2 regions of the Kocuria gwangalliensis genome follow, and region 1 is predicted to be linked to the other one. Evidence: riboswitches for the same ligand, from Rfam matches in the RefSeq annotation. Region 1 holds a riboswitch; the other holds the start of a gene.
The links. A riboswitch is a leader RNA that binds a small molecule or an ion and turns the genes downstream of it on or off. The one in region 1 is predicted to bind cyclic di-AMP.
Positions count from the first base shown of each region.

Region 2: another riboswitch for cyclic di-AMP. It lies ahead of ABEA06_RS14255 (C40 family peptidase); the one in region 1 lies ahead of ABEA06_RS10250 (C40 family peptidase).

Region 1 covers NZ_BAABLN010000032.1:23,871-27,273, forward strand. Annotated here, with positions in the region: gene ABEA06_RS10240 (DUF305 domain-containing protein) at 1-430, opposite strand, end outside; gene ABEA06_RS10245 (four-helix bundle copper-binding protein) at 610-1,020, opposite strand; cyclic di-AMP (ydaO/yuaA leader) riboswitch at 1,618-1,810, shown strand; gene ABEA06_RS10250 (C40 family peptidase) at 1,816-2,478, shown strand; gene ABEA06_RS10255 (C40 family peptidase) at 2,753-3,403, shown strand, end outside.
Region 2 covers NZ_BAABLN010000071.1:40,635-44,037, reverse strand. Annotated here, with positions in the region: gene serC (phosphoserine transaminase) at 1-413, opposite strand, end outside; gene ABEA06_RS14260 (metal-dependent transcriptional regulator) at 602-1,318, shown strand; cyclic di-AMP (ydaO/yuaA leader) riboswitch at 1,647-1,814, shown strand; gene ABEA06_RS14255 (C40 family peptidase) at 1,820-2,491, shown strand; gene ABEA06_RS14250 (NlpC/P60 family protein) at 2,727-3,403, shown strand, end outside.

The DNA.
Region 1 (3,403 bases):
GGATCTCGGGGTCGGTGATGTTCGATTCCTGGCAGACCAGGATGGCCCGGGAGTGGTGCGGGATCATCGACTTCAAGAATCCCTCGTTGCCCACTCCGACCTCGGCGCGCCCGAAGAGCAGCGCCGCGACGAACAAGGCGATGAAGCCGATGAGCAGGGCGATGTTGAGCTTGGTGTTCTGGAACATCGACCACATGCCCACGACCATGAGTGTGGCCATCGCGGTGACCATGATGAACGCCATGTAGAGGTTGCTGGGATTGAAGTAGAAGTGGTCCCAGGTGCGGATCATCGACATCGTCAACACCCACATCAGCCCGAGGTTGACCAGCAGGATGGCCGCGAAGATCCAGTACATCCGATTCGAGGTGCCGTGGTGGCCGGCCTTGTCTTCGTGGCGCTGGTTGCGAGCACTCGCGTTCGTTGTCATTGTCCTCGTTCCTCTGGTGACTTCCTCGTGCATCAGGTGCATCACCCGGGCGGCAGGTGCGTCATGGCGGTGCCCTGACCCCTAGAGGTCCGGGATCCACCCGTAGCGCCGATCCCAGCCGGCCACGGGCCTTCTCACCGCCCCCGCCGCCCGGATGATGGGTCAGCGGGAGGTTCTGCTCAGCCCAGGGAGGCGACCAGCTCGGCGCAAGCCGCCTCACAACGCCGGCAGGCCTCGGCACAGATCCGGCAGTGCTCGTGCATGTCCGCGTGCTGCTCGCACTCATCGGCGCACGCCTTGCAGGCCATCTGGCAGGCCTTGATCGCATCCAAGGTGATGTTCGCGTCGTAGCCGGTGTGACGTGAGAGCACTCGCCCGGTGGCCTCGCACAGGTCCGCGCAGTCCAGGTTGGTGCGGATGCACTTGGTCAGCTCCGCGACCATGTCCTCGGACAGGCAGGCATCAGCGCAGGCGGTGCAGGTCTGGGCGCACTCGAAACACGCCTCGATACAGGCGGCCAGCTTCTCCTTGTCCACCCCACCGAGGTCCTTCGGGTAAGTCTCCAGCATCGCGCTCACGTGATGGGTCATGGCTTGCTCCTTCGTCGGTTCAACAGGAGACGAACCGGCCGGAGCCAGCCCGCCATGCCATCGACAGTAGACTGCCTTTTCCATGTGACGCGACCCAAAATCTTGAAGATTTGATGAAGATGAACACCTCAGCGGTGCGCAACTGCATCCCATCGACTGGTTTTTTGCATCGATGCAGCGGGCCGAATATAGAGATTCCGTGAAGAAATCCCGTCGTGCATCTCGAAATGGCGCCCCGAGACCTTTCCAAACTGTGAGCCACCTCGAAAGTTCCCCCACGAAGCCTTGGTGTTTGCCCATGGAACACTGGAGACTACGCGTAGTCCCAAGTCTCTTGCCGTCGTCGACTGTGTCCAGCGAAATGCGCGCCACGATGCCATTTTGCCCAGTCAGACCGGCCCTAATCCGCCAATAGCTGCGTGACGAGTTCAGCTGGGCGACGAACCTATCTCTTCCGGAACGCGCCTTCCCGGGCCCAGGAGCCCGGCTTCTCAGCCCCGACCGAGGGAAGAAACCGGGTTGTGATCTAAACGTGACACTTTCGTTATGGATGGGCTACTGTCCACTGCGTGCCGCTGATCGATCTGGTCGGCACCCTCGTGCACATCGCCGAATTCTGCCGGTGCCCGGGGTCCCTGAAGAGAAATCGCTTGGCAGAAGCGGGGGAACCATTTTCGGTCCCGGTGACCCGGGACCTAGGGGTTAAGTCGCCCAGGACGTCTGCGTCCGGAGCGGCCGGGTGTCTCCCACCCGCATCCGACAGCTCACCTCGTAGGCAAAGGGAGGAACACACCCATGACTATTTTCAAGCGCAGCACTGCCCGCCACCGCGCCGAGACCACCTCGCACCTGGTGCGTACCACCACGATCGCCGCTGCCGCCGGCGCGGCTGTGATCGGCTCCATCGCCCCGGCCCAGGCCTACGCCGAGATCCCCGCGGGCACCGCCACCGCCTACTCGGCCCCCGCGTCCGCGCTGACGACCTACTCCTCGACGGCCACCCAGGCCGTCGTTGCCCCGCAGACCGTCTCCACCGCCTCCACCCAGGCCCCGTCCGCTCCTGAGCAGAGCGCTTCGACCGCGACGGTGTCCACCCAGTCGGCGGACATCACCGAGATCACCGGCGCCTCCGGGATCGTGGGCACCGCGATGCAGGGCGCCGGCACCGGCTACGTCTGGGGCGGGACCGCCTTCGGCGCCTGGGACTGCTCCGGGTTCACGAAGTGGGCCTACGCCCAGAACGGCATCGAGATCCCCCGCACCAGCTTCCAGCAGATCGCCGCGGCCACCCCCACGGCTACCCCGCAGCCTGGGGACCTCGTCTCCCAGAACGGCGGGGCCCACATCGGCATCTACATCGGCGGCGGCAAGATGATCTCCGCCCTGAACCCCACCCAGGGCACCTTCGTCCACTCCGTCAACGCCATGCCGGTGGACGGCTACTACACCTACCGCTGAGCCGGCCCGCCCTCCGCAACGACCGGAATCGTCGCGGAGGGCCCCGGTCCTCGCCCCGGTTGCACAAGAGAATCCCCGCCTCTCAAGTGAGTTTTTCGTCCACTGCGGGCACCACACCTCTCCTCCACTCACCCGCCGTGCGCGGTGCTCCCGATCCGGGGCCCGCTCTGCCGGACACCGTGACACCCTGCACCCCTGACCGGGGTAATCCGTGCTGTCACCACACCGTTCCGACAGATCCCCCCGGCCCGCCAGAAAGCCCGCTGAACTCCTCATGACTCGTGACCTGACCTCCTCGAATGGCCTCGGCTCGCTCCTCACCGGCAAGGCCCGCACCGTGGCCGCCGTCGCGGCCTTCTCCGGCCTGGCCCTGGCCACCACCGTCTCCGTGCAGGCAACCCCGACCTCGGATGCCTCCACCGACGCCCCGCTGTCGGCCGTCGCTGCCGCCACCCCCACCGCAGCGCCCACCGTGTCCCTCGAGCCGGTCGCCCACGTAACCACAGCCGAAAAGAAGACCAACCAGAAGAAGACCGAGAAGAAGGCGGAGCAGAAAGTCGATGCCCCGGTCGTCGCGGCACCCGCCGTGGCCGCTCCGGCACCGAAGGCCGTGGCCGCCCCGGCCCTCGCACCCGCCCCGGAGCCAGTCGTCCAGGAGCCAGTCGTCCAGGCGGCCCCGAAGCCTGTCACCGCACCCGCCCCGGTGGCGTCCCCCGCCCCGAAGCCGACTGTGCAGGCGGCCCCCAGGCCCGCCGCCGCTCCCGCCCCAAAGCCGGCCGTGCAGGCTGCTCCGGCCGCCGAGCGCACGGTCACCCCGCAGAGCTCATCCTCCGGCAAGGGCGCGGCCATCGCCTCCGCGGCCATGGGACAGCTCGGCGTCGGACAGGACTGCACCGCAGCGGTGAGCAACGCCCTGCGGGCCGCC
Region 2 (3,403 bases), on a different contig from region 1:
CGAGGTTCGGGCCCGGCCGGACGGGTACCGGGTTCGGCCCGGAGAATGTCCGAGGGTTCCAAATGCGGTGCCCTGTCGGTCACCTGCGCGAACTTGGACCCGAACTCACCGAATGAAAGGTGCTGTGCGCGGCGTCGAACCAGGCTGAATGCGGCACTGTCCCAGAAGGTACTCGCGCCTCCCAGACCAAGGATGATGTCGTAGCCGTCGGGAAGATCGAAGAATTCGGCGAGCCCCTCACGGATCCCGCCCACGAGATGACGCACCGGAGCCTGTCGGTGGGAGGTGCCCAGCAGGTTCGAGCCCGCACGGACCAGGGCGGTCACTTGGTCGGGGCGCACACGGGAGGGGCCTGCACCGAAACGCCCGTCGGCGGGCAGCAGGGAGGTGGGAAGGACAGGCAACTCGGACACAAAGGCTCCTAGCATGGTGGATCATTGGGGCTGACACCATTCTGCCCCCTTGCTCTCGCCGAGGTCGCAGCCTGACGGAGCGGTCCGTCCTGTCGGAATGGACCGATATGCTTATCGTGAATGATTCACGAAACCCCTATGAGAGCGCACCCACTCGACGCGCACCCAGATTCCTCGAAGGATGGACCATGAGCGGCGATTTGATCGACACCACCGAGATGTACCTGCGCACCGTGCTCGAACTGGAGGAAGAGGGCATCGTGCCCATGCGCGCGCGCATCGTGGAGCGGCTTGAGCACTCCGGCCCCACGGTGTCGCAAACCGTGTCACGGATGGAGCGGGACGGACTGCTCGAGGTGCTCAAGGACCGTTCCCTGTCGTTGACGGACACGGGTCGGGCCAGGGCCATCGAGGTCATGCGCAAACACCGCTTGGCGGAGCGGCTCCTGGCGGATGTCGTGGGTCTTGACATGGCCTACGTGCATGAAGAAGCGTGCCGGTGGGAACACGTCATGAGCGAACGAGTGGAGCGGCGCCTGATGGCGCTGTTGGACGAACCCCGGTATTCGCCGTACGGGACGCCCATTCCCGGGATGGGCGCCATTGGCGGCCCCCAAGTGGGCGCGGAGCGATTCAAGGGGATGAACCTCTTGGATGCCGCGGATCAGGACCGTTCCGCAATCTTCACCGTGCGCCTTTTGCCCGAGGTGATCCAGGCGGATCAGGACTTGATTGAAACCCTCAGCTCGGCGGGAGTGCTCAATGGTGCCCGGGTTACCGTGGCGCCCTCGGAGTCCGATGACGAGCGTGTCCTGGTCACGGTATCCGCCACCGGGCACAGTGTGGAACTGGAGCGAGCCAGCGCCAAAGCGATCCGCGTGGACCTCGACAAGGGCCGTGTTTGATAACAATGTCCGGCCCGTCCCCTAATGTGTGGATCATCACGATATGTACTATCTGTGAAACGCATCACATACCCGGTAGTAGGGATTGTCCGGGCAGGTCAGGGCGGATTTGACGGGGCGCGGCAATCGGACTGCACAGCCGGACCATGCGCTAATTGAGTAGTAAAACCTTATCAATACCCGCTGATTGATCCATGACTATGCTCGGTCCGTGACCTGTCGTAATCAAAACGTGACAATTTCGTTATCTGTCCTGTACTGTTCTTCTCGTGCCGATCCTTGGTCGGATTGGCGCTCACACGCGTACCGCCTAGTTCTGCCATCGCGTGTGATCCGTACACACACATCCGCAAGGCAGAAGCGGGGGAACCAACTTCGGGCCCGCCAAGTTTCATGGGTCCTTGGGGTTAAGTCGTATCGAAGCTACAAGCCGACGTGCGGCCGGATGACTCCCATCCGAACCCGACAGCTCACCTCGTAGGCGCAGGGAGGAAAACCGCAATGACTTTCATTAAGAAGAACTCAGCCCGTCACCGCGCTGAGACCGCGTCACACGCGGTCCGCAACACGTCCATCGCAGCAGCTGCTGCCGGTGTTGCAGTGGCAGGCATCGTGGCTCCGGCTCAGGCCAACAGCGACATCATCGACCTGGGTGGCACCACCTCTTACGGTACCCAGTCCGTGTCCTCGTGGGGCTCCGAGGCCGGCAACAGCTACTCCTGGACCTCCGACGCGTCCACCGCCGTGCAGACCCCGGCCGCCACGGTCGACAGCGGCGTGGCACAGGCAGCCAGCAACACCCAGCAGGACTCGGGCGTTTCCACCCAGTCCACTTCTTCCGCAAGCGGCCTGGTCGGCACTGCCTACCAGGGCCTGGGCGGCGCGTACGTCCTGGGCGGCACTTCGTTCAAGAGCTGGGACTGCTCCGGCTTCACCCAGTGGGTTTACGCGCAGAACGGTATCGACCTGCCCCGCGTGAGCTGGGCACAGATTGCCGCAGGCACCCCCACCTCCAACCCCCAGCCCGGCGATCTGGTTTCCCAGAACGGTGGAGGCCACGTTGGCATCTACATCGGCAATGGCCAGATGATCTCCGCGCTGAACCCCTCGCAGGGCACCGCAGTGCACTCCGTGAACGCCATGCAGCTGGACGGTTACTACACTTTCCGCTGATCCGCATGAGCTGGGCGGCGGCCCTATTCCCGCCCAGCATCTGCGCGTCTTGACGGGCACGTGATGTACCACTGCACCGTCAGCCGGGCCCCCCGATGGGCCCCCCTCGACTGATCTCCGGCACGATTGTGCCTCTCCGTCCGAATTTGATCGATTGACGCGTGTACACGCGCGCCCATCTTCAGCACACTCCCGTGCCCCGGACGGTCCCCGAACGCGTAAGGAACCCTGACGTATGTCGCCCGAAACGAACACCCAGACTCGCGCCGGCCTCTTCGCCGGCAAGGCCCGCACCGTGGCCGCCGTTGCTGCATTCTCCGGTTTGGCCCTGGCCACCACCGTCTCCGTGCAGGCAACCCAGAACGCTTCCGAGCAGAGCCCCGCGGCCGTCGTGGCCGAGGCTCCTGCTGCTGAGCAGACCGTGACCGCAGAGCCGGCCGCCAAGTCCGACTCCTCCGAGGCCAAGAAGGCCGAGAAGACGGAAGAGAAGGCAGCACCCGAGGCTGAGGTTGCACCGGCAGCTCCCGCCGCTGTCCAGGCTGTGCCCGCTGCGGACGTTGCTCCGGCTGCTGAGGCTGCTCCGGCCGCACAGGCTCCCGCCGCTGAAGCCGCTTCCATCAACGTTGTTCCCGCTTCCGAGAACGTGACTCCGATTGCCCCGGCTGCACCCGCTGCCGAGGCTCCCGCCGCTCAGGCTCCGGCCGCTCAGGCTCCCGCTACTCAGGCTCCCGCTACTCAGGGCCGCCATGCTGCTCCGGCGACCGTCGAGACCCAGGCTCGTGAAGCCGCTGCCGCTCAGGATGCCGGTGTCGCCTACCAGGCTCCCGCCACTCCGGCTGTGACCACTGCGTCCAACACCACCGCTCCGGCTGCTAAGGCTCCGGCCGCGACGGCTGAGAAGACCACGACCGT